DNA from 3 places in the Tepiditoga spiralis genome. Region 2 is predicted to be linked to each of the others. Evidence: riboswitches for the same ligand, from Rfam matches in the RefSeq annotation. Region 2 holds a riboswitch; each other region holds the start of a gene.

Region 1 (11,176 bases), 1.1 Mb from region 2:
AATACTTTGGTAATTCAAAATAATTTGGAAGATTAACACTTATTTTTTTTTCATTTAATAACTTTGAATTAATTAGCTTTATATTTTCTTTTTTATCAACTATTAAATTATTTCTTCTTGCAAATAAATCTATTCCAATTAAATTTTGTGTATCTGTTGCAGTTGTTATTACTGAAATACTTTTTATTTCTTTTTCTATTCTTAAACTTAAATCTAAAGCACCACCAAAATGTGAAGATAATAAAGGAATACAATACCTTAATTTTTCATCTAATACAACAATAGCTGGATCAAAAAGTTTTGATTTTGACATAAGTTTTAAATACCTCGTAATTATCCCTATACTTCCAATAAAAATAATTGCATTGTAATATTTAAAACCTTTTAAAATTTTTTCTTTTAAATTTTCACCTTCAATCAATACCGCATATGGAAAAAAATTTTTTATATTCTTAATTTTTCTAACAGTTATTAATGCATATTTCATCTTCTATCCCTATGTGTGAAATTTGGATCATAAAGTTTAGATCTTTTTTCCCCATTTTTTCTTATTAAAAATAAAGATAATGAATTTGGAAAATCTATTTTTTCCCATTCTGATAATTTTTTAAACTCTATTTTTTGTTCTTTTCTTGTTATTTTATGACCAACATATAAAATTGAATCTTTAGGATAATACTTTTTTAATAATTTTAAAACTTCTTCTTGCATTGTACTTGAGAGATAAATTGCAGTAGTTGGTTGTTGAGACAATAAAACATCTAAATCCTCTGGAACTTTTGTTCTTCCTGAAAGTCTTGTAATTAAAATTGATTGTACTACTTCTGGTAAAGTCATTTCAATTCCAAGTTCAGCAGCAAAAGCAACATGAGCACCTACACCTGGTATAACTTTAACTTTTATATCTCTTTCTAATAAAAGTTTTATTTCTTCTTCTATTGCTCCATAAACTGTTGGATCACCAGAATGTAACCTAACAATAATTTTATTTTTATTATGATTATTTACTAAAATATCAATAATTTCTTCTAAAGTTAATGATGCACTATCTACTTTTAAAGAATTGTTTTTACACCAAATTAAAACTTCTTTACTGACAGTTGATCCTGTGTACAAAACTACATCTGCTTTTTTTAATAAATTCATCCCTTTTACAGTTATTAATTCTGGATCACCAGGACCACTTCCAACTATATAAATCATACTTTTACTCCTTTTATAATATACAATACATGCTCTCCTATAAATGTTGTTTTTTCTCCAATTTTTTTAGATTTTGATTTAGTATACATTTCTATTTCGTATTCTATATTATCTATTTTTGAAAAAACATTCAAACTTTCAATTGTAGTTATTGCGCCAACAAAATTTGTTCCTCTTTTTATTGAATTAATAACTTTTTTTATGCTTTCAAAATTTATTCCACCACCAAAATGAATTAAATCAGGACTTGGTATTTTATCAACAACATTTTCATAAGAATTGTTAATTGTAATTATATTTGGATAAATACTTACATTTTCATTTAATTTTTCATACCTTTCAATATTTTTTTCTATTGAATAAACCCTTCCTTTATTTCCCAACAAACTTGAAATCCAAATTGAAGTTGCACCACTTCCACTTCCTAAATCCCAAACTATTTGATCATACTTTAAATTCATACTATTTATTATTAAAGCCCTTGACCAATCTCTTGAAACTGGAATATTTTTTACATTCAATTCCTCATTTTTTGGAAACATATTAAAAAAATTTTTTTCTAAAGGTTTTATAAATAAAATTAATCTTCCCTTTTTTAATTGAATAAATTCATTTGGAATAAAAGAAAATAAATACTCTTTTTTAGTTCCAAGTTCATATCCACCATATACTCTACAATTAATGTTTTTTAATCTTTTCATTAAATTATAATAATCATCGAGATTTTTTACAAAGTATCCAACAGGCTTTCCAGCATTTAAATACTTTATTGTTTCTGTTTGCGGCGTCAAAATATCTTCAGCATTATGTCCACTAACCAAAACCATATCATTTACCCATATCTTATGTTTTGCACATAAATATATAACTGATGAAGGAGTTGGAAGTATAACATATTCATCTTTATTTAATTTTTCCATTATTTTTTTTGCATAACTAAATATTAAAGGATTACCTGCAACACATAAAACTGAATTTTTATATTTTCTTAACTCTTCAATCATTTCAGTAATTCTTTCATTTAGTAAAGAATCTCTTATTTCTAATTCTCTATACTTTGCAAATTCATTAATTTTTCTTGCAGTAGATAAAGAATGTTTAAAACCAACAAAAAAATCAGAATTTTTTATTATATTTATAGCTTCTACACTCATTTTTTCATATTCATTAATTTGAGTTCCTATTATATAAATCATTTATAACCTCCATCTTGTAGTACATTTGTTTTATAAAAAAGAGTTACTCTATACTCTGCATCTTGAAATTCTTTTAACTTTTTTATTATTGCATTAACTATTAACTTGAATATACCATTATAATCAATTTTATTTTTTTCATAAAAATCTATTATTTGAGAAACAGGGTTTAACTTTAATATTGAACTTATAATATTTTCATCATATTTTTTCATATAAATAATTGTATATAAAGCAAGAATTTCATTCATACTCCCACTAACTCTACTATCTGTGTTAAAATTTCCAGCAGCTAACTTTATTATTTTTTGAAAACTTCCAGAAATATGTATTTTATTGAACTTTCTTTTTTTTGCTTCTTTTATTGAAAAACCAAAATAATTGCCACATAATACTATATTTTTCTTATCACCAAAGTTTTTTTTATAATTACTTTCTCCTCTTCCACCTAAAACAAATACTATTTCTTCATATTCTTTTCTTATAACATCCATTTGAGGTAATAAAGAATTTTTCCAAGCTTCTTCACTCATTGGTTCTATCATTCCACTAGTACCAATTATTGAAATTCCATTCACTATTCCCAATCTTTTATTAAAAGTCTGCTTTGCTAATTCTTTTCCATTTTCTACTCCAACATATATGTCTGAACCATTTATATTGAAACTTTTTAAAACATCTATCATCATTTTTCTTGGAACGGGATTTATTGCAGGTTCTCCTTTTTTTATTTTCAAACCATCTTTTGTAATTATTCCAACTCCTCCTGCAGAAAAAAATTTATATCCTTTTTTTTTGAATACTGATGCAGAAAATATAATTGAATTATTTGTAATATCAATATCATCACCAGAATCTTTTTTTACCATACAAAAGTATTTATTATTAATTATTTTTCCATTTTCTATTCTTATTTTAATATTAAAACCATTGGGTAAAAGTAAATCCACAAATTTTGGTATATTTCCAGTTATTTGCCATAAAACAGAAGCCTTTAAAGCAGCAGTCGCTGCAGTACCAGTAGTAAAACCTCTTCTTAGCTTTTTTCCATTTACATTAATATACCAATTCACTCTTTAACTCCTTCATTAATGCATTTATAATTGCTGCAGCTATATTACTTCCACCTTGTCTTCCAGGTAAAGTTATACAGGGAATTTTAGATTTTATTAACTCATTTTTCCATTCAGCAGCTCCAACAAATCCAACAGGAACTCCTACTATAAAATCAATATCCTTGTATTCAATTAATTTTCTTAAAGCAGTAGGAGCATTCCCAATTGCAAATAATTTATAATTATTATTTAAAGCCTTCTCCATTGAAATATAAGACCTTGAAACTTTCATACTCTTTGCCTTTTCAGAAACATCTTTATCTGATATATAAGTTTCTACCTTTAAATCTTTAAAAATTCTTTTTGAAATTCCCGCAGCAACCATCTTAACATCAGTAACAATCACTCTTTTTTTAAAAGCTTTTTTAAAACCTTCATAAAAATTATTAGAAAAATATAAACTTTCTCCTATTTTAGGATCACCAGTTGTATGAATAACACGTTTTACAACAGACAATTTAGGTCCAGAAAAATTCTTTAAACTTCCTCTTTCCCTCATTAAATTTTCAATTATTTTAAAACTTTTGTTTTCAATTTCCTTTGGATTTAACATATTACCTCCAAAAAAAAGCATCGTCTTCTCCAGAAAACGATGCTTTTTATTTTTTATATAAAAAACTCCTACTTTCTATTCCCGGAGAAAGTAAAAACAACTACTATTTAGGCAGTTCTCCTGACTTACAGATCTTCCTACTCATCATACCTTCCCAGATAAAACCAGTGGCATTTTATGATTTTCGTCCCTGCTTACAGTGGCCGGACCGTTTTGGATTTTCACCAAATTCTCTTTTAAGTCTAATTTTATTTAGACACCTAAAAAGTTCGATATTAAATTTTCTAATTCATTCTAACAAAAAAAAGATTAGCTGTCAATTCTAATTAATAATAATTAAAAACAATAAAAGCTATATTTCTTGAATTTGTTTGAGCTTACTAAAAATCAAACAAATTATTTAATAATAAAGTTTTAATTATTTTTAATAAATTTATCAAAAATTAATAAAATATCATATTATATATATAATAGAATATGAAATTAAAATAATGATTACTTTATAATTTAAAAAAAAGAAAAGAGTCAACCGAAAAGGTTGACTCAAAGAAAAGTGGCGGGACAAAAACCTACTCTTGCACACACGAAGTGTACTACCATCGGCAGATAAAGGCTTAACGGCCAGGTTCGGAATGGTTCTGGGTGGTTCCCCTTACCTTATCCTCGTCCCAAATTATTCACTCACTAGTGCATAAGAAAGTTTGTCCAAAGCCTCGGGTTATTAGTACCACTCGACTCAATACATCACTGCACTTACATCTGTGGCCTATCTATGTTCTAGTCTCGAACTACCCTTACCTCATAAATGAGCGGGAAGCCTTATCTTGGAGCCCGTTTCCCGCTTAGATGCTTTCAGCGGTTATCGGTCATGTACTTAGCTACTCAGCTCCTGCCATTTGCCTGACAGCTGATTCACCAGCGGTACACTCACTCCGGTCCTCTCGTACTAAGAGCAACCCTCCTCAAGCTTCCTACGCCCGCAGCAGATAGGGACCGAACTGTCTTACGACGTTCTGAACCCAGCTCACGTACCGCTTTAATGGGCGAACAGCCCAACCCTTGGGACCGACTTCAGCCCCAGGATGCGATGAGCCGACATCGAGGTGCCAAACAACGCCGTCGATATGAACTCTCGAGCGTCATTAGCCTGTTATCCCCAGGGTAACTTTTATCCGTTGATCGACCGCGCTTCCACTCGCCTCGGCCGGGTCACTAGGACCATGTTTCCATTCTGCTCGACCTGTCAGTCTCGCAGTCAAGCCGGCTTTTGCCCTTGCACTCACCGGTGGATTTCCAACCCACCTGAGCCGACCTTCGTACGCCTCCGTTACTCTTTAGGAGGCAACCGCCCCAGTCAAACTGCCCACCTAACGCTGTCCGGCTCATGCTCTTCACATTCCACCGTTAGTAAATCATTATAATGAGGGTGGTATCCCAACGTCGGCTCTAGAAAACCTTGCGATCTCCCTTCTTCGCCTCCCACCTATCCTGTACACATTATAACCATTTACAACGTCAGGCTACAGTAAAACTCCATGGGGTCTTTCCGTCTAACTGCGGGTTGTGGGCATCTTCACCCACTCTGTAATTTCGCCGGATCCTCTGTTGAGACAGCTCCCAGATCGTTACGCCATTCATGCAGGTCGGAACTTACCCGACAAGGAATTTCGCTACCTTAGGACCGTTATAGTTACGGCCGCCGTTTACCGGGGCTTCGTTTCGTAGCTCTCACCACTCCACTTAACCTTCCGGCACTGGGCAGGCGTCAGTCCATATACTTCCACTTTTTGTGTTCGCATAGACCTGTGTTTTTGGTAAACAGTCGCCTGGGACTTTCCACTTCGACTCTCAATCGCATTTTGCAACACCATCAAGAGCACCCCTTCTCCCGAAGTTACGGGGCTATTTTGCCTAGTTCCTTAACAGAGGTTATTCCGCTCCCCTTAGTTTTCTCAACCCGTCTACCTGTGTCGGTTTACGGAACGGTCAGTATTTCTCTCAAGCGATATACGAGGCTTTTCTTGGCAGTGTGACTCCTCCCCGTTAGACTTACGTCCTTCCCTTCACAGCTTTTCCTCCACAAGCGGTTTTCCCTACTCGTTTCTTCGGCTTTACTGCTTAGAAGACCTTGCAACTTGGTCTCGGCGATTCACCTCCTGCGTCCCCCCTTATATCTCGTTCATACTGGTACAGGACTCTTTACCTGTTTCCCATCGATTACCCCTTTCGGGTTCACCTTAGGCTCCGACTTACCCTGGGTGGACGACCCTTCCCCAGGTACCCTTAGACTTTCGGGGTGAATGATTCTCACATTCATTTCGCTACTCATGCCCGCATCCGCTCTTGTGTCTCGTCCAGCAAACCTTCCAGTTTACCTTCTCCCTACTACACAATGCTCTCCTACCAATTGGATTACTCCAATTCCGCAGCTTCGGTGTATGGCTTTAGCTCCGTTACATTTTCGGCGCATTGTTCTTCAACCAGTGAGCTGTTACGCACTCTTTAAAGGGTGGCTGCTTCTAAGCCAACCTCCTGGCTGTCTTCAGAACTTCACTACCTTTCACACTTAGCCATTTCTTCGGAACCTTAGCTGGCGGTCTGGGCTGTTTCCCTTTCGACCACGGAGCTTATCCCCCGTAGTCTGTCTCCCGACTATTCAGTATTGGTATTCGGAGTTTGACTGATTTCTGAGGTCGCCCCCATACGTCAATCAGTGCTCTACCCCCAATACTTTCTTTGTCGAGGCCGTGCCTACACACGTTTCGGAGAGAACCAGCTATCACCCAGTTCGATTAGCTTTTCACTGCTATCCACATGTCATCCGAAGATTTTTCACTACCTACCGGTTCGGTCCTCCACTTAGTTTTACCTAACTTTCAACCTGCACATGGATAGATCACTGGGCTTCGGGTCTATCGCATTTGACTTTCGCTCTTTTAAAACTCGGTTTCCCTTCGGCTTCGTCTCTTTCGACTTAACCTCGCCATATACGATAACTCGCGGGCACATTAATCAAAAGGCACACGGTCACTTCCGCTCCCGTTTCCTGTAGGCATACAGTTTCAGGTTCTCTTTCACTCCCCTCACGGGGTCCTTTTCACCTTTCCCTCACGGTACTATTCGCTATCGGTCGACCAGGAGTATTTAGCCTTGGAGAGTGGTCTCCCCTGATTCACGCAGGATTCCTCGTGTCCCACGCTACTTGGGATCAGCTTCGATTAGTTTACGAGTTTTCGTCTACAGGACTTTCACCTTCTTTGGTTTATCTTCCCATATACTTCGACTTCCTCTTTACCTATTCCCTCTATTTACAGTTCGAGTTAAGCTGTCCCTCTACCCCAAATTGACAACGGCTGTACCCTTTTACATCAATTTGGTTTGGGCTCTTCCCTTTTCGCTCGCCACTACTCAGGGAATCTCTTTGATTTCTTTTCCTCCAGCTACTATGATGTTTCACTTCGCTGGGTTCGCCTCCCTTTCGGGCTCTTCCGGGTTTCCCCATTCGGATATCTACGGTTCTTCGATTGCTTGCTTCTCCCCGTAGCTTTTCGCAGCTTGCCACGTCCTTCTTCGCCTCTGGTCGCCTAGGCATCCCCTGTATGCCCTTTTTACTTTGGACTTTCTTTCTTATGCACTTGTCAATGAACTTTTCTGAATGATTTCTTTGGTGGAGTGAAGGGGGCTCGAACCCCTGGCCTTCTGCTTGCAAAGCAGATGCTCTCCCAACTGAGCTACCACCCCGTTCTTTTGCTCACTCAATAATGGATAGAGGTAGTTGTTCTCCTTAGAAAGGAGGTGATCCAGGCGCACCTTCCGGTACACCTACCTTGTTACGACTTCGCCCCCCTCACTAGCTCCACCCTCGATGCATCCGTTCCTTGCGGTTACAGCATCCATCTTCGGGCGTTTCCAACTCGGGTGGCGTGACGGGCGGTGTGTACAAGACCCGAGAACGTATTCACCGCAGTTTGGCTGACCTGCGATTACTAGCGATTCCGGTTTCATGCAGGCGGGTTTCAGCCTGCAATCCGAATTGAGGTACAGTTTGTGAGATTTGCTCCACTTCTCAGCTTCGCTTCCCTCTGTCCGTACCATTGTAGCACGTGTGTCGCCCAGAACATAAGGGGCACGCTTACCTGACGTCATCCCCTCCTTCCTCCGTCTCGTCGACGGCTGTCCCATTAGAGTAGCCCATCTTCACATGCTGGCAACTAATGGCAGGGGTTGCGCTCGTTGCGGGACTTAACCCAACACCTCACGGCACGAGCTGACGACGGCCGTGCACCACCTGTGTGAGACTCCTTTCTTGCGAAAGTTAGTAGTATCTCTACTACCTTATCTCCATGTCAATTCCTGGTAAGGTTCTTCGGTTAGCTTCGAATTAAACCACATGCTCCACCGCTTGTGCGGGTCCCCGTCAATTCCTTTGAGTTTCATCCTTGCGGACGTACTCCCCAGGCGGTTCACTTATCGCGTTTGCTTCAGCACGGAACTTTGACATCCCACACCTAGTGAACATCGTTTACGGCTAGGACTACCCGGGTATCTAATCCGGTTCGCTCCCCTAGCTTTCGAACCTCAGCGTCAGGATTACTCCAGAAAACCGACTTCTCCACTGGCCTTCTTACCAATATCTACGGATTTCACCCCTACTCTGGTAATTCCGTCTTCCTCTAGTATCCTCAAGTTATACAGTTTCAAGCGCTGTTCCACCGTTGAGCAGTGACATTTCACACCTGACTTACATAACCGCCTACGTTCCCTTTACGCCCAGTGATTCCGGGCAACGCTCGCCCCCTACGTCTTACCGCGGCTGCTGGCACGTAGTTAGCCGGGGCTTTTCTTTACATACCTTCCTTGTACTGTCTCCAGTACTTTATATTCTGTAAATTCAGAAGTTTACATCCCGAAGGACTTCTTCCTTCACGCGGCATCGCTGGATCAGACTTCCGTCCATTGTCCAAAATTCCCCACTGCTGCCTCCCGTAGGAGTAGGGTCCGTCTCTCAGTTCCCTTGTGGCCGTTCGTGCTCTCACACCGGCTACCCGTCGTCGGCTTGGTGATCTTTTACTTCACCAACTACCTGATGGGACGCAGGCTCGTCCTTTGGCGCTTCTCTTCCTTTCCTCTCTCGAGCTTATCCGGTTTTACCTACAGTTTCCCATAGCTATCCCAGTCCAAAGGGTTGATTCCTACGCGTTACTCACCCGTTCGCCACTAATACTCTCCACCGAAGTGGATTTCTTCGTTCGACTTGCATGTGTTAGGCGTGCCGCCAGCGTTCACCCTGAGCCAGGATCAAACCCTCCATTCGAATGGTTTGATTCTCACTCTAGTTCTTTCTTACTAGCGTCCTTTTCTTTCGAAAAGTTTTATTTTACTACCTCTATCCATTTTTCAATGAGCTTCTTTCTCCTTCGCTTGCTTTTCCCTCAGCGACTCAATCATTTTATCACTTTCTCCTTCTTTTGTCAATTGCTTTTCTTTTACTTTTTTGTTTTTTTTATCTTACCCTTTTCCACTTGTTCGTGTGTTTTTGTTTTTTCTTTTTAAATAATGATATTTTATAAGTCAATTTATATTTTATTTGGTAAATTATTTTTTTCAAGTTCATCTTCAAAATATCCCATTATACTTTGAGGATTTAAAAAATTTTTTAAATTAAATTTTTTATATTTAAATGCATAAACTATAACCATATAATATAATGATTCTCCTTTATAAAAAGTATTTTGATTCAAAAATTGTGATAAATAAGGATTACTCATATCAGTTGTAATTTGATTCTTCCAAACATAAATGAAGTTTAGTATTTCATCTTTTATTTTTTCAAATTCATCTTTTAAATCTTTTATAGTTCTTATATCTATATTTTTTAAAATATCTCTTAATAATGGTAAATTTATAAATCCCGTAGAAGCACTTCCTATTTTATCCAGCAACTTTGTTTCAAAATCATTAAAATCTTTATCTGTTTTTATATATGTTTCTAATGATAGTTCATCAATCATAACATTTTCAGGATCATTTTTAAGTCTATTTGGTAAATTTTCTATATACTTATCAAAGTTTACTTTTATATTTTCAAATTCTCTATCCGCTATCTCCAAAAGGCCCGCAAGTCTTGCAAACTCTCTTTTTATTTCATATGGAACATATCTTCTCGATTTATATGAAATATCATGTTCTATTTCTGCCCATGCATGTTGCAGTGTAGACCTAATTTGAATTTCTGCTTTTAAATTTCTATATAAACTATTTTCAGGAAGGCTTAATCTTTTTTCGTCCAAACTCACAACATAATGAACTGACTTATAACCAAATTTATCCGCTTCTAAAATTTTTCTTTTATCTACTGAGTTTTCTTCGTCTATATTAAATTCTTCATGTAAAACCTTAGATATTTTATTTACATCACTTTCAAGATAAGCAACTATTCTTATTCCAGTCATATCTGTTACATCTTCCAACAAATTATACTTATAAGATTTTTTTCTAAGTTTTTTTTCAAAACTCTTTTTACTTTTTACTCTACTCTTTATAAAATTTATTCCTCCACCAGGTTCATCTGTAAATCCATTTTGTTTTAATATACTTCTTATAAGAGAATCCATGTGTTTAGTAAAAGCTTCATAAATAGGTTTCATTTCATCATACTTATTTAATAAAAGTTCAATTGTTTTCTCTTCCATTATATTTAGATCACCTCAAATTATTATAATACTAAGTTTATTATAATATAAATTTCTTAAAATTATTTTAATTTTTTATTTTTTAAAGAAATTACTTTTTTTAATATTAACTTTATTTCATCTTTACCCATATCTTTTGAAATAGAATCTTCTATACTAATTAAAATAGAAATAAGAACTGCTAAAATTTTTTTATATTTATTAATGCTTTTTTTATACATATTCCAACCAAATTTTTTAACTTTTGGTGATATTAAAAATTTATTTATTGTAATCTTTGAAAAAGCCATAAAGGCAATAAATAACGAACTCAATGTAGCAGAATTTATTATACTTTTTCCTTGATTAGTGAGTTTGGATATAATTAATATTAAAATAATAGAAAATAAAACATCTATAAAAAAAACAAAAGAAGAA
Region 2 (11,176 bases):
GCGCCATTCATACACTTTTTATTTTCATTCAACAAGTCCATTACTCTTTCTACAACGTATTCTGGCATATAATCATTTATTTCTCCAGACATCTCAATTATTCTTGTATGATAATCGTATTCTCTTGCTTTATAAGTCAAATAAAATGGATCTATTGGTATACAGTGACCGCCAACTCCTGGACCTGGATAGAATGGCATGAATCCAAATGGTTTTGTTGCAGCTGCATCTATTACTTCCCACAAGTTTATTCCCATTTTTTTTGCAACTATTGCCATTTCATTTATAAAGGCTATATTTACTATTCTAAAAGAATTTTCAAGTATCTTTGCCATTTCAGCTTCTTTTGGTGAAGAAACACAGAATACTTCTGCATCTAATATACTTTCATATAAAGCTTTTGCAACTTTTGTTGAAGCTTCTGATACACCTCCTACTACTTTAGGAGTATTTTTAGTTTTAAATCTTATATTTCCTGGATCCACTCTTTCTGGACTGAATGCAAGATAAAAATCTTCTCCTGCTTTTAATCCACTTTCTTCAAGTATTGGTTGCATAACTTCTTCAGTTGTTCCAGGATAAGTTGTACTTTCTAAAACAACGAGCATTTCTTTGTGAATTCTCTTTGCAACTTCTCTTGTTGATGCTTCAACATAAGTTAAATCTGGTTGTTTAAATTTATCGAGTGGTGTTGGCACACATATCATAACAGCATCACAACTTTCAAGTTCATCAAAATTTGTGCTTGCTTTTATTTTTCCATTTTTTACTAAATCTTTTAATTCACTGTCTACAACATCACCTATATAATTAATACCTTCATTTACCATCTTAACTTTACTTTCTTGAACATCAAATCCAATTACATTGTATCCAGCCTTTGCTTTTTCTACTGCAAGAGGTAGTCCAACATATCCAAGACCTATTACTCCAAGTTTTGCTGTTTTATCATTTATTTTATCTATTAATGCCACTTTTATTCCCCCTTAAAATAATTTTTTATTGTTTTTACAACATGTTCTTGCTCTTTTTCTGTTAATTCTGGAAATATTGGAAGAGCTATTGTTGTTTTACACGCTTTTTCTGTAATAGGAAAATCTCCTTCTTTATATCCGAGATCTTCAAAACATTTTTGAAGATGAAGTCCTTTTGGATAATATATTGAAGTTCCAATTTCGTTTTCTTTTAAATGTTTAAATAGTTCATCTCTATTTCCACTCTTTAAAGTTATAACATATTGATGATAAACGTGCGTTCTATCTTTAAATACTTCTGGATACTCTATGTATTCATTTAGTCCATTTTCTGTAAATAGCTTTTTGTATATTTTTGCTACATTTATTCTTTTTTCTATGTATTCATCTAACTGTTTTAATTTTATGTCAAGTATAGCTGCTTGTACTTCATCAAGTCTTGAATTAAATCCAACTTCATCATGATAGTACTTTTTTGATGCTCCGTGAACTCTCAAATACTTTGCTTTTTGAGAGAGTTCGTCATTGTTTGATACAATCATTCCACCATCACCATATCCACCAAGATTTTTTGTTGGAAAAAATGATATAGTTCCAAACTCACTTGCAGTTCCTGCATATATCTTTTTGTCTCCATCGTACCAAACAGCTCCTATTGCTTGTGCAGTATCTTCTATTACTTTTAAATTATACTTTTCTTTGAGTTCTAATAACTTCTTCATATCAACTGTTTTTCCAAATAAATGAACAGGTATTATTGCCTTTATTTTTTCTTTTTGTGGATGTGTTTTTAAAATTCTTTCTACTTCATTTAAATCTATGTTATAATATTTTTCTTCTATATCCACAAAGATTGGAGTTAATCCATTTCTAACTATACAACTTGCAGTTGCAAAAAATGTGTAAGGTGTTGTTATTACATAATCACCAGGATTTAAATTTAAAGCTTTTACAGCAATAACAAGTGCATCTGAACCATTTGCAACACCAATTGCATTTTTAACATTCATATATTTTTCTATATTTTCTTCTAAATTTTTTACATGTTTTCCAAGAACAACCTTTCCGCTTTTAAAAATCTCATCAATTGTATTTAAAACTTCAGTTCTTATTTTTTCATACTGCCTTGTCATATCAAAAAGTGGTACTTTCATATTTAAGCCTCCTTCAATGAAACCTTTCCTTCATTGTCTATTTTAAAAATTTGTATATTTTTTAATCCAAAGTTTTTTGCTTTTTTCAATATTTCTTCATAATGTCTAAATGAAGCTATTATAATTGCATCATAATTTTTATTTTTCATTGATTCTGGAGAAAAAATTTTTATATTGTAAAGTTTTTCTCCTATTTTTAATGGTGATTCATCTATAAAGCCTTTTATTTCTATGTTTTCACTATTTAAAACTTTTAAAAGTATTCCTCCAACAACACCTGCACCGTATAAATATATGTTCTTTAAAGATTTATTTTTTATTTGATATAAAACACCATCAAAAGATATTTTTGTTTCTGCATACATCTTCGATACTTCGCTGGTATAAGAAACTATTAAAAACTGTAATCTCTTTATTCCATCTTCAGTCAATTTATACTGCATACTTCTTCTCGTTTTTCCAACTTTGTTTATGTACTTTTTTTCTTCAAACTCTTTTAAGTATCTATTTACCATTGACGGCGCTATTCCAGCATTTTTTGCAAGTATTTCTTGAGATACATTAGAATCCTTTGATATTATTTGTAAAAGAACCATTTCTCTAAAGTTTGGTGATGGATTAAAAAAAGAATATTCTTCAAATTTAAACATATTACACCTCGATTATTCATTCACTAAGTGAATGATATCATTTTTTTAATTTTTTGTCAACTATTACTATTTTTTAATAATTTTTAGTATAAAAAAATATGCAAATTGATTTATCAAATTTGCATATTTTTGTCGTATAAGATAAAAATTAAAAAATTATATTACTTGTTTGAAGTTTTTAAAACCATATCCAATTACCGTAGAAATTGGTTGTACAGTTATGAAAGCATCTGGATCAATCGATTGAATTTTATGTATCATTTCATTTTTTTCTCTTCTACTTAAAGCTACATATATAAATTGTTTTTTTTGTCCAGAATAAGCTCCTTCAGCGTTTATAAGTGATGCACCTCTATCTAAATCTTTTAAGATATATTCTAATATTTCTTTTTTCTTTTCAGATATTATCATCATTGTAACATCTGTTGTTATTCCTCTAATAATGAAATCAACTGTTAAGCCATTTATAATAACTGATACAATAGAATACATTCCAACTGTTGGATCATATGCAATTCCTGCAAGAAGACCTATAATTAAATCAGACATTAAAAGACCTATACCAAGTGAAAGTCCAAAATATTTATTAAATATTTTAGCAATTATGTCAGTTCCACCTGTTGATGCATTTTGTGAAAAAGTAATTGCCATACCTGCAGCAGATATAACAACTCCAAAAAATACAGCTAAAAACATATCATTTCCAGTGTATTTTGGTATAGGGAGTATTCTATCAAACATATCAACAAAAAAGTTAAGAATAAAAGTACAATATATACTTTTTGCTCCAAACTCTTTTCCTATAAAAATAAATGAAAGGATAAATAGAATAATATTGACACCATACATCAATATACCAACTGGAACATGAATTACACTGTTTAAAACAATTGCAAGACCATTTGCTCCACCACAAGCTATATCATGTGGCATTAAGAATACAGCAAGTCCAAATGCAGTTAATAAAGCTCCAATAGTTGCAAAAAAATACTCTTTAAAAATAATTTTTTTCATAATATACCTCCATATAAAAATTTTTCTCAATTCAAACCAAGAAATTGAGATAAAAATTGAATTAAGACAGGTCTCCCGACTTCTGTATCATTCTACTAACTACACCTTCCCGATTTCTCAGTGGTATTTTGTAGTGTTCGTTCTCAGTTACGGTGGCTGGACCGTTTTGGATTTTCACCAAATTCCTAAATGCCTTAATTCTAAATTTATTATTTATTTGTAATATATACATGTAATAAAATGAGATGAATTATTTTAAAATTTATATAATTTTTAATTTGCTAAGATTATATTACGTGTAAACCTTCTAATTTAAATTAAACGATATAGTTTAATAAGAGTTTAGCAGTATTATCTAAAGATTTTATATGAGTTCTTTCATAATGATGTGTAGCATCTACACCAGGCCCAAGGAGTGCATAATTTACATCAACACCTTGATGAACTAGTTTGCTTGCATCAGAACCATATCTATTATACATGTCTACTTTATATTGTATATTGTTTTTTTCACATATTTTTTGTAATTTTTTTCTAAATGAAAAGTCATAAGGTCCCGATGTATCTCTTGCTGAAATACAAACAGAAAATTCATCAGAGTTTTGACCGAGTCCAACCGTTCCTATGTCTATTGCAATAAATTCATCAGTTTTTTCTGGAATAGCAGATATTCCATGACCAACTTCTTCATAATTACTTATAAAAAAGTGAGTTGTATATTTTGGTTCTATATTATTATCCTTAATATACTTACAAATGCCCATAATTATTGCAACGGCGGCTTTATCATCTAAATATCTTGATTTTATATAACCATTTTTTGTAATAGTAGTTCTTGTTTCGCAGTAAACAAAGTCTCCAACATTAATTCCTAATTTTAAAACGTCATCTTTATTTTTTACGTCTTCATCTAATCTTATTTCCATATTTTCATCAGATCTAATTGTTTCACGAGGAATCATTCCATGTATATGTACAGATTGTTTATCAAATAAAATTGTTCCTGTATATTCTTCTCCATTTAATGTTTTTACTATAACATTTTCTCCTTCAACAGAAGTCCAAGAAAAACCTCCTATTTGCGCCATTTTTAATCTTCCGTTATTTTTTATTTCTTTAACCATGGCTCCAAGTGTATCTATATGAGCTGATATAGTTTTATGATGTTCATCATCTTTTCCTTTTATTGTTGCTATAATAGCCCCTTTTTTAGTTCTTTTATGAGATATTTTAAGTTTATCAAACTCTTCTTCTACATTTTTTATGCCTTTTTCTGTATCTCCAGATGGACTATGTACTTTCATTATTTCTTTTAAATAGTTTAAGGTATATTCCATATCAATTTTCACTATTTTTTCCTCCAAACATAAGTTTAAATGAACTTCCTTCATTTATTTTTGAGTTTGCTACAATTTTGATATTTAATTTTTCACATAATTTTTTTGCTATTGAAAGACCTAATCCGTGCCCAAAATCTTTTCTTGAAGTATCAGCTTGATAAAATCTTTCAAATATATGTTCAACTTTATCTTCTGGTATACCAATACCAAAATCTTTAATAATTATTGAATTTTTATCATAAATTATTTCTATTTCTTTTTCCGAATATTTTACTGCATTTTCTATTAATGTTTTAAGTATTATAATTAAGTATTCAAAGGATGTTTCTACATTAAAGGATGTTCCTTTTTCTATAAATTTTCTTTCTTGAGTGTTATATAGTTTTAAAACTTCTTTAATTGCATCTGAAATATTAAAAATAGATATTTCAGGATTAAAGTCTGGTTTAGATAAAATTAGAAGTTTTTCTATCATAGATTTTAAATAATTGGTTGATGTTTCAATTTTTTCTATTGATTCTTCTAATAATTTTTCATCATTTTTTCCCCAACGCTTTAACATTTTAATATAACCATTTAATGTTGTCAAAGGTGTTCTTAGTTCATGGGAAACATCTGAAACAAATTGTTTTTGAATTTCATATCCTTGTTCGATTCTGTCTAACATAGAGTTTAATCGATTTGCTAATACTTGAAATTCAATAGTTTTTTGTTCTGGAACTCTTTCTAAATTTTCTATATTAATTTTAGAGAGTTTTTTTGAAATTTTTATAGTTGGACTCAAAGATTTTTTTGCTAATAAATATGAAATTATTATTGAAAATATTAATCCAAATATTAATATTATAATTGATATATAATTAAAAGCTCCCATAACTGCAGTGAATTCAAGTGAAGGTCCTCCAACTATCATCTTTGAGTTGTCAAATAGTCGTAAACCTACAAATATGTAGTATATTCCATTTTTTTTAATTGCTACTGGTGTTCCAGGTATTCTAAAGTTTTCATCTATTATTTTGTAAGGATCATTAATTAATTTGTTATCCAATATTACTATTTTATTTTCCATAAAACTTCGTTTTATTATATCTGTATTTTCTAAAAATTTTGAAAATATATCAGTTTCATCATTTTTTAGTATTTTATTTGGATTTATTTGATTAATTAAAGCTTTTGAGTATCCATGCAATGCTGTTGTTGATACTAGAATTTTCATAGAAAAAGTTATTATGGTTATTATAATAAAAACCATAATAGTAAAAAATATTGCTTGATTTAAAACAGCACTAGATTTAATCTTCTCTGATAACGTATCCAACACCTCTCACAGTTTTTATTTTTTTTCCATAATCTCCAAGTTTTTTTCTAAGATAATTAACATAAACCTCAACTATATTTAGGTTTTCATCTTCATATCCCCAAACTTCTTCTAAAATTTTTTCTTTTGAAACAACGATATTTTTATTCAATAATAATGTTTTTAAAATATTGAATTCAGTTAAACTTAAATGAAGTTCTTTGCCTTTTATAAAAACTTGCATTCTTTCTGGAAATAATTCTATATCTCCAGCTTTTATACTATTTTTTGTTTTTCCAAGGCGTCTTAATAAAGATTCTATTCTTGCAAAAACTTCTTCAACTTCAAAAGGTTTTACTATATAATCATCTGCATTTTTTAAACCATTTACCTTATCTTCTAACTCGCCTTTTGCAGTTAACATTATTATTCCAACATCTTTATCATAATTTCTTATTATTTCTGCAATTTCGAAGCCATTCCTTATTGGAAGCATTACGTCTAATAATATCACGTCAGGCTTAAAATTTCCATAAAACTCAACAGCTTCTTCACCATCTTTTGCAATTAATGTTTTATAACCTTCATGTTGTAACTCTAATTCAAGTAACCTTGCAATAGACGCATCATCTTCTACTATTAAAATATTATACATATATTACTCCTTTCAAAAAAAGACGGCAGAAGCCGTCTTAGAATTCAAAACTCACATAACCATTGATGTCATAATTAAGATTTTTATTTATTTTGAAGTTTAAATACATTAAAGTTTTATCAAAACTGAGTTTGTTTTTTACTAAAAATTCAGGAAGTATATTAAATTTATTAAAATCATAATTTAAATCAAAACCAATTCCAAAATTAATATATTTTATTATAGAAACATCTTTCATAAATCCCCAATAAAGTCCAAGATTATATCCAAGATTTGAAAGTTCTGGAGAAAGTTCATTATTTTTTATAGTTAATGAAGTTCCCAAAGATACCTTTCCAAGCATAAAAAATGGATCAAATTTTTGTTCTTCTATAAATGAAATTTTTGTATTTAATTTTGAATTTTCATCTAATGAAGCTTCCATTTCACCATTTATTCCCGAAACAATATCACTTTTAAATAAAATTTTAAAATCTTTATTGAAATCATAACTAAATTGTACATATTTGTCACTTATGCTTAAGCCTGCAGTATATAATAATTTATTTGTATATTCAATTCCTGTATTTACTTTGGCATAAGTTCCAACTGGTTTAGTTAAAGATGTTTGAATTTCAGGTAATAAATTATAAACAATTAAATAAAAGGCTCCATTTATATTGTATGCTGCATATATAGTATCTCCAACTTTTTGAGTTGAAGAAAATGAATTTAAGACAGTTGAATCTTGAGTTGTTATAGATGTTTTTAAAGAATATAAATTATTTTCTATAGCAATTTGACCATTTAACTTACTAAAATCTATACCAATTGAAAACTTTGCATAGTTTGTAGTTTCTATAAAACCAGTTTGCTCTATTCTTGTTAGACGAGTAAAGTTTTTTTGCAAGAAATTCAATGAGTTTTCAAACTTTACAGGAAAATCATAGTAGTTTAATTGTTGTATAGCTTGATAGGCACTTTGAGTTAATGAGTAAATATTGTACAAAAAGATATATTCATTACCGAGTTTATCAAATTTTTCTATTGTATCAGTAATTTTTTTTGCTATTTTATCATTACCATATACAACTATAAAGTCTGCTCCATCTATATACTTTACACGTTCTCCATATTGAGATAAAACATTTTTTATATTTTCGGTTGTTATGTACTTTAATTTAATTATATTAGGTTGATTTAAGTACATCGAAATATTATTTTGAGCCTCTAATGTTCCTACAACATAAATACCTTCAGATATTTTTTTGTAGTCATAAGTCGTTCCATAAAGAATTAATTCTAAAGCACTATCAACACTTAAACCTCTTACTGAAAGCGTAACTCTTCCCTTAACTTCAGGGCCAATTATTATAATAGAATTACTACCATCTGCTATGCTTTGTATTGCATCTTTTAAAGGAGTTTCATAGAAATTTATATCTATTATTTTAGATGAAGAAAATATATACATTGGAATTAATATTAAAATAAAAAAGATTATAAATTGTTTTTTTAATTTTATTATCATTGTATTTCACCACCAGATGCATAGCATTTAACTAAGAAGATTATTTGTTGATCTGTTTTTTTATCTATACTTGTTTTAAATAAAGAACCAATACCTGGAATATCAGATAAAAATGGTATTCCAATACTTTTTTGAACTACTGTTGAATAATTAAAAGCTGCTATTGTACCTTCTTCTTCAAGATCCAAAACAAAAGTTGATTGTATCTTATTTTCAAGATAAGAATCATTTTCAACACTTCTTTTATCTTTTAATAATACAGTTGCATTTAATCTTACTTTTTTTCCAGACATTAAATATGGAGAAAGACTTAATTCAAAACCAGAATACTCTCCAACTACCTTTTGATCATTTGTTGACTGTACTAATTTTCCAGATAATGTACTGTTTTCACCAGATATAACATTTATTTTAGAGTTTGAAACAACTTCTCCATGCCCTTCTGAAATTGCTTTGTCTATGATTAATCCATAGTCTACTCCATTTAAATTTGCAAGAAAATCAAGAGATTTATCTGAAAGTTGTGTATGAGGGCTATTATTATAACCATTTCCTCTATCATAAGGTTGAGTTATTTCAAGTTTTGATATATTCCATTTTTTGAATTCTTCTGTATCTATTTGAACAACTTTAACCTCTATTGAAAGTTCTGCTCTTCCCATATCTATTTTTCTTATAGTATTTGCAATAGTTCCAGCAATTTTAGGTGGAGCATTTATAACTACAAAATTCCTATCTTGTTCACTGTATGACACAAAATTTTGAAAATATCTTGGTAAAAGTTGCATTAAACTTTTTGGAGTTAAATATCTTGTTTTCATTACATAAGTATCATTTAAATGGATGGAAGTTCCGCTTGAAGGATCGGGAACTCCAACCAATATATAATCATCAATTCTTTTCCAAGCATAACCAAAAGGCATTAAAATCATATCCAATAAAGTTTCTAATGGTTTATCAACAGCATCTAAAGTTACAAATCCAGCGATTTTAGGATCCATTATTATTGTAGTTCCCGTATCATAAGCAAGATTACTTATTGCTGTTCTTAAATCTTCTTGAAATAAAGAAACACTATATAAATTTGCATTTGCAAAATTAAAGGTAGAAAATATAATTAAAATTAAAAGTATTAAAAGCCTTTTTATTAAAATTTTTTTCAATGAGTTCACCCCATTATTTTATTTTTATTTCAGATGTTTTTTCAGAATATAATTGATTTCCATTTGTATCAAATCCATCTAAATATTTGTATTTTATAATTATTTTATCTGCATCACCTATTTTATTTATATCTTGTTTTAATGTATAAGAACAATTAGGATATACAATTAAGTTTTTTAAGTTTATGTCATCACCTATTTTTTCTCCAGTTTTTGAATTCATTACAAATATTGAGGCATCAAATTTAACTCTTGAATTTCCTTTATTTTCTACATTTATAAGTAAAGTAGACGCTTCAAATGTGGCATTTGAATTAAATTTATATGTGTTATCTCCAAAGTCAATTATAATTGGTACAGTTAAGTTTTTAGTTAATGTTTTATCTTTTAATTCACCTTTTGCAGATAATTCAAGACTTCCATAGTACTCACCTTTTAAATTTTCTAAATTTGCTCTTCTATAATCAGCCATAATTCTTAAAGAATTACCTCTTTCTGTGTAAGGTCTTGCTCTTATATCTCTTAAAGGTCTTATTTGAACAAATTTTGGATTTATTAATCTATTAAAGTTATTATCAGATCCTTTTGGATTGAAAGTAGCATTTATTCTTGGAGTAACTATAGCTTCTACATAATCATTATTTAAAATATTTAATGTGAGATTTTTAGGATTTACTTGTAAACCTCTAGATGAATTTCTTTTTTCTATTTTTGTGTAAAGTTCTTTTAAATCAGTACTTAAAAATAGAGATTTTCTATTTTTTTCAATTTCAGCTGGAACTGTAAAGGTACTTTCATAAGTTGTTTTTCCAAAATAATATTTATGATAACCATAACTTAAAGCCATTTGTATTTTATAATCACCAGGTGGTAATAATTTATTTATTTTATAGTTTAAAGATTTGCCCTTTTTAGGAGATACAAAGGTACCATTTTCTTCTGGAATATCTATTGATGCCAATATTTTTCTTAATTGATCTGATTTAACATCGATTCTTCCCCAAACAGAAGAAACCCAATCACTAGGGTTCTTTACATCTAAGTCTAAATTTATACCAAGTAATTCTCCATTTTCTTTTATTAAGGTTGGTGTTGCAGAAGATACAGTTATCTTTTCTTTGCTTCCTTGTCCACTAACTAATATTTGTACTACAGTTAAAAAATTCATTTTGTATGCAACTTGACCAGAAGTAACAGGAGCATTTGAAGAAAAGTTAAATGCAGCAAAGTAGCTTCCTGCAGTTCCAAAAGGAACTTTAACTTTAAATTTTTGTGTTGTTTTTTCATTTGGTAAAAGCGTTATATTTGGATTATATTCTATCCAGTTTGCAGCAGATCTTGAATAATTTTGATCTAATACCCATCCATCTTTTTTTTCATTTATAAAAACACCAGTAATATTTAAATTTATATCTTCTT
Region 3 (11,176 bases), 980 kb from region 2:
CTTCCTGATAAGAGAGGCGAGTATAAATTTAGGAGGATATTTTATGCAAAAAGTACTTATTGTTGCTGGAAGTGAATCAGATAGAGGGTTTGTAAATCAAGCACTTGAATTATTTGATGGCTGGAATATTGAATATGAATTCAAAATTTTTAGTGCACATCGGAACCTTAAAGAATTACAAAGTTTTTTAGAAACTCTTTCAAAAGATTTTAAGGTAATAATAGGTGTTGCTGGACTTTCTGCTGCTCTTCCCGGAGTTATAGCCTCCATTTCTTCCCTTCCTGTAATAGGTGTTCCTCATGATGTCGGCCCATTAAATGGTGTTGATGCTATCCTTTCCATGGCAATGATGCCAAAAGGTGTTCCTGTAGCTACAATGGGTATAGGAAATCATGGTATGAAAAATGCTGCTTATCTTGCAAAAAGAATATTAGATTTAGGGAGGAATTGAAATGAATGTAAATGAATTAAAATTTATCTATGAAGGGAAAGCAAAAAAATTATTTGAGTATGAAAACAATGTATTGATCTATTACAAAGATGATGTAACTGCTTTTAATGGAGAAAAAAAAGACAATTTAATAGGTAAAGGAAAAATAAATAAAAAAATATCTGTTTTTATGTTTGAATTAATGGAAAAAAATAATGTAAAAACTCACTTCATAAAAGATATTGATGAAACAACTTTTTTAGCTAAAAAAGTTGAAATCATGCCACTTGAAGTAATAGTAAGAAATTATACAGCAGGAAGTTTTTGTAAAAGATATGGTATAGAAAAAGGAAAAAAATTAAAAATGCCTTTAGTTGAATTTTCATTAAAAAATGATGATTTAGGAGATCCAATGATTTCAGATGATGCAATTATTGCTTTAGATATATGTTCAAAAAAAGATTTAGAACATATAAAAAATGAAGCTTTAAAAATAAATAATATTTTAAATAATTACTTTAAACAATTTGATATATTACTCGTAGACTTCAAAGTTGAATTTGGAAAAAACAATAATGAAATACTACTTGCTGATGAAATTTCTCCAGACACTTGTAGATTCTGGGATAAAAATACAATGGAATCATTAGATAAAGACGTTTATAGAGAAGGGAAAGGAGATCTTGTAGATACTTATACAGCTCTTATTAGGAGGATAAATTTATGAAATCATTTAAATTTGAAGTTTTAATAAGTCTTAAAAAAGGTATTTTAGATCCACAAGGAAGTGCAACTGAAAAAGTTTTAAAAAGATTAAATTATCCTGTTAACAGTGTTAGATTTGGTAAAAATATAGAATTAACTGTAAATGAAGAAACAGAAGAAAAAGCTCTAAAAATTGTAAATGAAATTGCTGATAAATTATTATCAAATCCAGTTTTAGAGAAGTATGAAATAAAATTACTTTCCACGGAGGTATTAGCATGATAAAAGCTGGTATAATTGTTTTTCCAGGATCTAATTGTGATAGAGATGCAGAATTCGCATTAAACTCCTGTGGATTTGAAACTGAATATATATGGCATGATTATGATAATATTTTAAAATATGATTTTATTTTCATACCTGGTGGCTTTTCTTATGGAGACTATTTAAGGGCTGGAGCTCTTGCAAAGTTTTCACCAGTAATGAAACATGTTGAAAAGTTTGCAATTGAAAAAAAAGGATTAATCATGGGAGTTTGTAATGGATTTCAAATTTTAACAGAAACTGGCATGCTACCAGGAGCTCTCAGTAAAAACACATCTTTAAAGTTCATTTGTAAAGATGTAGATGTAAATGTAGAAAGTTTTGAAACTCCATTTACAAAATATATCGAAAAAAAGAAATTACGTTTACCAATAGCTCATTCAGAAGGAAATTTTAAAATAGAAAAAAAGGATATAGAGTTAATTAAAGATAAAGTGGCTTTCAAGTATGTTGAAAATCCAAATGGTTCCTATGAAGATATTGCAGGAATATTTAATAAAAATTTAAATATTCTCGGAATGATGCCACATCCAGAAAGAAACTCTGTAAAAACTCTTGGAAATGGAGATGGAGCTTACATATTTTTATCCATTAGGAGGTATTTAGAAGATGCAAAAAACAATTAATCCAGAAGTTCTTTCTACACAACTTGGCTTAAATTCATATGAATATAAATTAATAAAAGAAAGACTTGGAAGAGAACCAAATGAACTCGAAGTTTATTTGTTTTCTGCACAATGGTCTGAACATTGTGGATATAAACATTCAAAAACTTTAATAAAAACTTTACCAATAACTATTGAAGATGAAAATGCTGGATATGTTAAAATAGATGATACTGCAATAGTGTTTAAAGTTGAAAGCCATAATCATCCAAGTGCAGTAGAACCTTATCAAGGTGCTGCTACTGGAATTGGTGGAATAGTAAGAGACGTATTAGCAATGGGAGCAAGACCAATTGCATTACTCGATTCATTAAGATTTGGACCATTAACTGATCCAAAATCAAAACATTTATTTGAAGGTGTAGTTTCAGGAATAAGTGGTTATGGAAACTCAATTGGAGTTCCAACAGTAGCTGGAGAAACATCTTTTGATGAAACATATTCTACAAACCCTTTAATAAACGTAATGTGTGTTGGAACAGCAAAGGAAGATGAATTAACCTCTTCAAAATCTGCTCAACATAATAAATTATTTGCATACGTTGGTTCTAAAACAGGTAGAGATGGAATACATGGTGCTTCATTTGCCTCAAAAGAACTTTCTGGAGAAGATGAAAGATCTTCTGTTCAAGTTGGAGATCCATTTTCTGAAAAAAATTTAATAGAAGCAACGCTTGAAATAGCAGCTTTACAAGGAGTACTTGCTTGTCAAGATATGGGAGCAGCTGGTTTTTTAAGTTCTTCATCTGAAATGGCAGATAAAGGTAACTTAGGTTGTATTTTAAACCTTGAAAATGTACCTGTTAGAGAAGAAAATATGCAGCCTTGGGAAATAATGTTATCTGAATCTCAAGAAAGAATGTTGTTCTTAATAGAACCTGGATGGGAAGCAGAAGTAGAAAGAATTGCTAAAAAATACTTTTTAGATTTTGCTATTGTTGGAAAAACAACTTATGAAAAAAAGATGAAATTATATATGAATGAAAAAGAACTTTGTAATGTTCCAATAAAACTATTGGTAAATGCACCACAATTGTATGTAAAAAGTGAAGTTCCTGGATATTTTTATGTTCATAGAGCCAGAAAATATCCTGAAATAACAACAAATTCAAGAAGAATATTATTAGATTTATTAAAACATCCAAATATAACAAATAAAAAATGGGTTTTTGAACAATATGATTACAAAGTTGGAACAAATACGGTAATTACCCCTGGTAAAGCTGATGCTTCTGTTTTATGGATAAAAGGGAATCATAAGGGAATTGCTGTTACAATAGATGGAAATGGACTTTATACATTTTTAGATCCATATGAAGGAAGTAGAAATATAGTATATGAAGCAGCAAGAAATCTAATTGCTGTTGGTGCAAAACCATTAGGAATTACAGATAATATGAACTTTGGAAATCCTGAAAATTCAACTGTGCGTTGGCAATTTGAACAATCTATAAAAGGAATTGGATCTGCATGTAGAGAATTAGAAACTCCTGTAACTGGAGGTAATGTTAGTTTTTATAATGAATCAGAAACAGAAGCAATATATCCAACACCTGTAATAGGAATGGTTGGAGAAGTATCTGATTTAAAGAAAACAATGACTATGGACTTTAAATTTCCTTCAGATAAAGTATATTTAGTTGGTAAAACAATTATGAATAAAGAATTCATTGGCGGAAGTTTATATTTAAAAATGAATGGGTTCATTGGAGGTACTATAGATAGAGTAAGAACTTTATTTGAACTTGGACTTCATAAAGTTATTTTGAATTTAATAGATAAAAACTTAGTTAATATGGTTCACGATGTTTCAGATGGTGGATTAGCAGTGGCAATTGCTGAATCTTGTATTACTGGTAACTTAGGTTTTAATGGTAAAATTGGAGAATCAATAGAAGAATATTTTGGTGAAAATCAATCAAGATTCATCGTTTCTGTTCCAGCAGAAAAAACAAATCTTTTTGAAGAATTAGTTACTGAAATGAAAATGGAATTTACTGAATTGGGTACAGTAATGCCTTTTGAATACGGATACAATGCTGGTTTTGGCAGTATACATTTGAATGAATTAAAAGATAGTTACTACAATACCCTTCAAAAAATAATGGAGGATTAAGTTATGTTAATGGAAGAATGTGGAGTTTTTGGTGTTTTTTTAAAAAATGAAGCTAATGTATCTCCTTATATTGTTGAAGGATTAATTGCTCTTCAACATAGAGGGCAAGAAGCAGCTGGAATAGCCTGTTCAAATTTTAAAAAAATAGAATTATATAAAAAATCTGGAACTGTTTCACAAGTTTTCAATGATAAAGTATTGAACGAAATAACTGGAACACTTGGAATAGGTCATGTTAGATACTCAACAAAAGGTGGTTCTTCTGCTGACAATGCTCAGCCTTTTCTAATAAAATATAAAAATGAGTACTTTTCAATAGCTCATAATGGTCAAATTGAAAATGCTGAAAAAGTGAAAAGAGAGTTGGAAAAAAATGGAACAATATTTATGACAGGTTCAGATACTGAATTAATTTTGCATATTTTGGTTGGTAAGTTAAAAACTCCACCACACAAATGGACTCTTGAAGAAATATCCTCAATAATATTTGAAAATATTAAACCATCATATTCATTATTAATTTTATTTGAAGATAGAATAATAGCTATACGTGATAAAAAAGGCTATAGACCTCTTTCTATTTATGAAGATGAATATGGTCATTATATTTCATCAGAAGATTGTGGTTTCAAGTTTTTAAACCCCAATTATAAAAAAATTCGTGAAATAAAACCAGGAGAAGCAGTTGAAATTTCAAAATATGAAGTAAAAAGCATACAACATGAAACAAATGAATATAAACATTGCTTTTTTGAACATGTTTATTTTGCAAGACCCGATTCAAATGTATTTGGAAGAAATGTTCATTTAATGCGTGAAAGACTCGGTCAACAATGTGCAATTGAAAATCCAGTTGATGCAGATATAGTTGTTCCAGTTATGGAGAGCGGTTTTTCTGGAGCATTGGGTTATTCAAAGATATCTGGAATACCAATAGAATTAGGATTAATGAAAAACAGATATATTGGAAGAACCTTTATAAACCCTGGACAAACCAATAGAGAAATAGGAGTAAGAAGAAAATTATCTCCAATAATTCAAGTTATAAAAAATAAAAGAATTGTATTAATAGATGATTCAATAGTAAGAGGAACTACCATGAAAAGAATTGTAGATATGTTAAAAGAAGCTGGTGCTAATGAAGTACATGTTAGAATTGCAAGTCCTGCTGTAAAAGATACATGTAGTTGGGGAGTAGATATACCCAATAAAAAAGATTTGATAGCACAAAAAAATATAGAAGATATAAAAAGTGAAATTCATGCCGATTCTCTTGGATATGTTTCATTGAATGGTGTAAAAGAAATTCTTGGATCAGAATATAAAAATTATTGTTTCTTTTGCTTTGGAGGTAAATAATGGATTATAAAAAAAGTGGAGTTAATATAGATAATGCTGATAAAATGTTAGAAAATATAAGCGAAGAACTTGGAGAAAACAAAGGCTTATATGGAGGAACATTCCCTATATATAAATACTTAAAAGATTATAATGAACCAGTTTTAGTATCTTCTACAGATGGTGTTGGTACAAAAATGATGTTATTAGAAGAAGAAAAACAATGGAATACAGCAGCTATAGATTTAATAGCCATGAATTTAAATGATTTAGTATGTATGGGAGCAAAACCATTATTTTTTATGGACTATTATGCAACAGGCAAATTAAACCCAATTGACGCATCAAACTTTGTTAAAGAACTTTCAAAAGAACTAAAAAAATTAGACTGTCAATTAATAGGTGGTGAAACAGCAGAATTACCTGGAATATTTTCAAAAGGAAAGGTTGACGTTGATGGATTTGTTGTTGGAATAGTAGAAAAAAACGAAATACTATCAAAAGAAAAAGTTAAAGAAAATGATATTTTAATTGCAATAAAATCAAATGGAGTACATTCAAATGGATTTTCACTTGTAAGAAAACTATTAGAAGAAAAAAAATTAAAATATTCTAAAAAAATAATAGCTCCAACTAAATTAATAGTAAAACAAACTTTAAAAATTAAAAATTATATACATGCTGCAGCACACATAACTGGTGGAGGAATAGAAGGAAATTTAATTAGAATAATACCTGAAGGATTAACTGCCAAAATAAATATGAATTGGAACTTACCAGAAATATTTGATGAAATAAGAGAAGCTGGAGTAAATATAGATGATATGTTAAAAACATTCAATATGGGAATTACTATTATTTATGCCGTTTCAAAAGAAAATGAAAAAATAGTTTTAGATGAATTAAAAAATATGGGCGAGGATCCCATAATATTAGGTAAAGTTGAAAAAGGAAGTATTGGAGTAGAAATAATAAGATGAAAAAAATAATTGTATTAGCCTCAGGAAATGGATCTAATTTTGAAGCCTTAAAAAACGAAAATATAAATATTACTCATTTAATATGCAATAAAAAAAATGCTTATGTAATTGAAAGAGCAAAAAAATTAAAAGTACCTTATACAATAATATCTGAAAAAAATAAAATAATATACAACAAAAAATTATTTGAAAAATTAAAAAACTTAAAATTTGATTTGATAGTATTAGCAGGATACATGAAAATATTACCTCCAGAAATAGTAAATTATTATAAGAATAAAATAGTAAATATACACCCATCATTATTACCAGCTTTTCCAGGGACACATTCTATTGAAAAAGCTTACAATTATGGAGTAAAATATACAGGGGTAACTATACATTATGTTGATGAAGGTATGGATACAGGAAAGATTATAGAACAAGAAATAATAAAAATAGATTATACAAAAAACATTGATGCCCTTGAAACTCAAATACACATAATAGAACACAAAATATACCCAAAAATAATTAAAAAACTATTGAATATTTGAATTGACAATAACGATTTTTTTTGTTAGAATAAGTTAAAAGTTAATATAAAATTTTTTAGGTGTCGTAAGACTTAAAAGAAAATTTGGTGTAAATCCAAAACGGTCCGGCCACTGTAAATAGCGACGAAAATCATTAAAAACCACTGGAATTTTTCTGGGAAGGTATGATTAGTAGGAAGAACTATAAGTCAGGAGAACTGCCTAAAAAATAAGTTTTTACTTTCTCCGGGAATAGAAAGTGAACAAATTTTTTAAATTAATTAAAAAATCCTGTTTTCGGAGTATCTGAATTCAGGAGTTTTTTTTACCTCTGTGTGATGTTGTGTGTTAAACGGGAGCAATGCTCCCGTTTATTTATTTTTTAATTATGGATTTATTGATGTATAATAGTAATAAGATTAAGGAGGTAATAATGATAAAACTTACTGAAAAAAATAAATTAAAAATATCCAAATGGTCTGGTGGAAAAACAACAGAATTAAAAATCTATCCAGAAAATTCAATTTATGAGAAAAGAAATTTTTTATGGAGAGTTAGTACAGCTACAGTTGAAACAGAAAAATCTAATTTTACAAAGTTATTAAAAATAAAAAGAATATTGATGATTTTAGAAGGAAAAATAAAATTAATTCATGAAAATCATTATGAAAAAATTTTATCTCAATATGAAAAAGATTCTTTTATGGGAGATTGGGAAACAAAAAGTTTTGGAAAAGTAACTGATTTTAATTTAATGCTTTCTAAAAATTTTGATGGAGATATAAAAAAAATTATTTTTAAAAACAAAAGTATTTCTAAAAAATTAGAAAAAAAAAATACATATATTTTTTATTCAAAAAATGGAAGGTTTGATTTTTATATAGAAAACAAAAAATATACACTAAATTCAGAAAATACTTTAGAAATAACTGACTTTGATGGAAAAATAATAATAGAAAAATATGAACAATCAACTTTAATATATGCAAAGGTTTTTAAAGTATGAGAATTTTAGTCGATGGTGATGCATGTCCAGTAAAAAATATAATAATAGAAATTGCTAAAAAATATAATATTGAAGTTATAATTTTTGCAAGTACTGATCATAATATAAATATTGATTATGCTAAAATAATAAAGGTAGCTCCAGGTAGAGATTCTGTTGACTTAGTTTTAATTAATTCATCAAAAGAAAAAGATATAGTTATTACAAATGATTATGGATTAGCTTCATTAGCATTATCAAAAAAAACTATTCCTATTAGTTTTAGTGGAATTATATTTAACGAATTTAATATTGATTCATTTTTAATGAGTAGATATCTTGGGGCAAAAAGTAGAAGAAGTGGAAAAAATATAAAAGGTCCTTCAAAAAGAACAAAAGAAGATGATATTAAATTTAAAAATTCTTTTCTAACAATTATAAAAAGGGGGATAAAAAATGAATACAAATGAAATTAATCTTTCAAACAGTGGATTAATACTATCTAAAATAGTACATGGAATGATGCGTTTGAACACATGGAACTATACAAAAAAAGAACTTTTAAAATTAATTGAAAAAGATATCGATATTGGAGTAACAACCTTTGATCATGCTGATATATATGGAAATTATACTTGTGAAAAAATCTTTGGAGAAGTTTTAAAAGATAAAAAAGATTTGAGAAGAAGAATACAGATAATTACAAAATGTGGCATTGTCCTTTCAAAAAAAAATCACATAAAGTACTATGATACAAGTAAAGAACACATAATAAAATCTGTAGAAACATCATTAAAAAACTTAAACACAGACTATATAGATTTATTATTAATACATCGTCCTGATCCTTTAATGAATCCTAATAAAGTTGCAGAAGCATTTAATGAATTAAAACGTGATGGAAAAGTACTACACTTTGGTGTTTCAAATTTCACATCACAACAATTTAAAATGATCGAATCAAGATTAAACTTTCCATTAATTACAAATCAAATTGAAGTATCACCATACAATCTTTCAAACTTTAAAAATGATGAAATTAATTTTTTAATGAAAAAAAGGGTAAATCCAATGGCATGGTCTCCTAATGCTGGAGGATTATTATTTAAACCCAATGATGAAAAAAGTAAAAAATTGAATAATGTATTAAATGAAGTAGCAAAAGAATTAAACTTAAATTCTATTGACAAAGTTATATATGCTTGGATTTTAAATCATCCAGCAGGTATTTTACCAATAATAGGAAGTGGAAAAGTAGAAAGATTAAAAATTGCAATTGATTCATTAAATATAAAATTAACAAAAGAACAATGGTTTAAAATTTATACAACTTCATTAGGTCATAATGTATATTAAAATGAAAGGTGATAAATAAAATGAAAAAATTTACTGAAAAATTATTAATAATTTTTGTATTAATAATCTCATTAGTTTCATTAATTAAAATTATATATCCATTTATAAATGATCAAGATGAAAATATAATTTATAACAGTGTACAAAAAATAAACAATTCGACAACAACAGATGATTTTTCTTTTGTTGTTATGGGAGACAATAAAAATTCAATCTCTACATTCAGTAAAATAATAAAAGATGTAAATAATGATGATTCAATAAAATTTATAATAAATACGGGAGATATGGTTTTTGATGGAAATCCAATAAAATATAGTTTTTTTATAAAACAAATAAAAACTTTAAACAAACCTTTTTTACCAGTATGTGGAAATCATGATGTAGCCGATGGTGGTACTGATAAATATAACATGTTGTTTGGACCATTATATTATTCATTTAATACAAAAAATTCATATTTTATTGTTTTAAATAATTCAAATGAAGAAAATATTGATTTGTGGCAAATGAAGTGGTTAATAAAAAAATTAAATGAATCAAAAAAATTTGATCATACTTTTATATTTATGCACGTACCAATATTTGATCCAAGAGTAAAAATGGAAAACCAACCTGGTCATTCAATGAAAAATCTAAACAATGCAAAAAAATTAATGAGTATATTAAAATCATATAAAATAGATAAAATATTTTTTGGACATATTCATGGATATTATAAAGGTAATTTTGAAGGAATACCTTATATAGTTACAGGTGGTGGTGGTGCAGAACTTGTTGGCAGTAACAAAAATCATGATTTTTACCATTATATAAAGGTTACAGTAAAAAACAATGATGTAACTTATGATGTACACAAATTAAATTCACCTGATTTTAATTTTATAGATAGAGTTGGTGCATTTTTATGGTTATATCTTTATGCATTTATAGCAATAAACTATTGGGCAATAATTTTTGCACTTTCAACACTTTTGATTTTAATAATATATTTGAAAAATATTAAGTCAAAAAATAATAAATAATATACAAAACTTTATAAAATAGAAGCGGCTTAGCCGCTTCTTTATTTTTTGTTAAATATATAATAATTTCTTTTTTTAAAAAAGAAAAGAGTCAACCGAAAAGGTTGACTCAAAGAAAAGTGGCGGGACAAAAACCTACTCTTGCACACACGAAGTGTACTACCATCGGCAGATAAAGGCTTAACGGCCAGGTTCGGAATGGATCTGGGTGGTTCCCCTTACCTTATCCTCGTCCCAAATTATTCACTCACTAGTGCATAAGAAAGTTTGTCCAAAGCCTCGGGTTATTAGTACCACTCGACTCAATACATCACTGCACTTACATCTGTGGCCTATCTATGTTCTAGTCTCGAACTACCCTTACCTCATAAATGAGCGGGAAGCCTTATCTTGGAGCCCGTTTCCCGCTTAGATGCTTTCAGCGGTTATCGGTCATGTACTTAGCTACTCAGCTCCTGCCATTTGCCTGACAGCTGATTCACCAGCGGTACACTCACTCCGGTCCTCTCGTACTAAGAGCAACCCTCCTCAAGCTTCCTACGCCCGCAGCAGATAGGGACCGAACTGTCTTACGACGTTCTGAACCCAGCTCACGTACCGCTTTAATGGGCGAACAGCCCAACCCTTGGGACCGACTTCAGCCCCAGGATGCGATGAGCCGACATCGAGGTGCCAAACAACGCCGTCGATATGAACTCTCGAGCGTCATTAGCCTGTTATCCCCAGGGTAACTTTTA

The links. A riboswitch is a leader RNA that binds a small molecule or an ion and turns the genes downstream of it on or off. The one in region 2 is predicted to bind cobalamin.
Region 1: another riboswitch for cobalamin. It lies ahead of IGS63_RS08940 (precorrin-8X methylmutase); the one in region 2 lies ahead of IGS63_RS02270 (YitT family protein).
Region 3: another riboswitch for cobalamin. It lies ahead of IGS63_RS06910 (HutD family protein); the one in region 2 lies ahead of IGS63_RS02270 (YitT family protein).

The regions. Positions count from the first base shown of each region.
Region 1 is NZ_AP018712.1:1,908,779-1,919,954, forward strand. It holds gene IGS63_RS08920 (cobalamin biosynthesis protein) at 1-487, opposite strand, end outside; gene IGS63_RS08925 (cobalt-precorrin-4/precorrin-4 C(11)-methyltransferase) at 484-1,203, opposite strand; gene IGS63_RS08930 (SAM-dependent methyltransferase) at 1,200-2,399, opposite strand; gene cbiD (cobalt-precorrin-5B (C(1))-methyltransferase CbiD) at 2,396-3,472, opposite strand; gene IGS63_RS08940 (precorrin-8X methylmutase) at 3,456-4,067, opposite strand; cobalamin riboswitch at 4,161-4,346, opposite strand; rRNA gene rrf (5S ribosomal RNA) at 4,624-4,738, opposite strand; rRNA gene IGS63_RS08950 (23S ribosomal RNA) at 4,769-7,686, opposite strand; tRNA gene IGS63_RS08955 (tRNA-Ala) at 7,733-7,808, opposite strand; rRNA gene IGS63_RS08960 (16S ribosomal RNA) at 7,856-9,381, opposite strand; gene IGS63_RS08965 (GTP pyrophosphokinase) at 9,644-10,759, opposite strand; gene IGS63_RS08970 (hypothetical protein) at 10,822-11,176, opposite strand, start outside.
Region 2 is NZ_AP018712.1:505,600-516,775, reverse strand. It holds gene IGS63_RS02285 (nucleotide sugar dehydrogenase) at 1-974, opposite strand, end outside; gene IGS63_RS02280 (DegT/DnrJ/EryC1/StrS family aminotransferase) at 977-2,128, opposite strand; gene IGS63_RS02275 (winged helix-turn-helix transcriptional regulator) at 2,131-2,778, opposite strand; gene IGS63_RS02270 (YitT family protein) at 2,935-3,792, opposite strand; cobalamin riboswitch at 3,841-4,004, opposite strand; gene IGS63_RS02265 (M42 family metallopeptidase) at 4,110-5,141, opposite strand; gene IGS63_RS02260 (sensor histidine kinase) at 5,131-6,450, opposite strand; gene IGS63_RS02255 (response regulator transcription factor) at 6,425-7,084, opposite strand; gene IGS63_RS02250 (type II secretion system protein D) at 7,122-8,594, opposite strand; gene IGS63_RS02245 (hypothetical protein) at 8,591-9,757, opposite strand; gene IGS63_RS02240 (COG1470 family protein) at 9,771-11,176, opposite strand, start outside.
Region 3 is NZ_AP018712.1:1,488,845-1,500,020, reverse strand. It holds gene IGS63_RS06950 (AIR carboxylase family protein) at 44-451, shown strand; gene purC (phosphoribosylaminoimidazolesuccinocarboxamide synthase) at 453-1,157, shown strand; gene purS (phosphoribosylformylglycinamidine synthase subunit PurS) at 1,154-1,417, shown strand; gene purQ (phosphoribosylformylglycinamidine synthase subunit PurQ) at 1,417-2,085, shown strand; gene purL (phosphoribosylformylglycinamidine synthase subunit PurL) at 2,069-4,240, shown strand; gene purF (amidophosphoribosyltransferase) at 4,244-5,599, shown strand; gene purM (phosphoribosylformylglycinamidine cyclo-ligase) at 5,599-6,558, shown strand; gene purN (phosphoribosylglycinamide formyltransferase) at 6,555-7,094, shown strand; cobalamin riboswitch at 7,135-7,313, shown strand; gene IGS63_RS06910 (HutD family protein) at 7,507-8,079, shown strand; gene IGS63_RS06905 (YaiI/YqxD family protein) at 8,076-8,528, shown strand; gene IGS63_RS06900 (aldo/keto reductase) at 8,515-9,414, shown strand; gene IGS63_RS06895 (metallophosphoesterase family protein) at 9,435-10,439, shown strand; rRNA gene rrf (5S ribosomal RNA) at 10,562-10,676, opposite strand; rRNA gene IGS63_RS06885 (23S ribosomal RNA) at 10,707-11,176, opposite strand, start outside.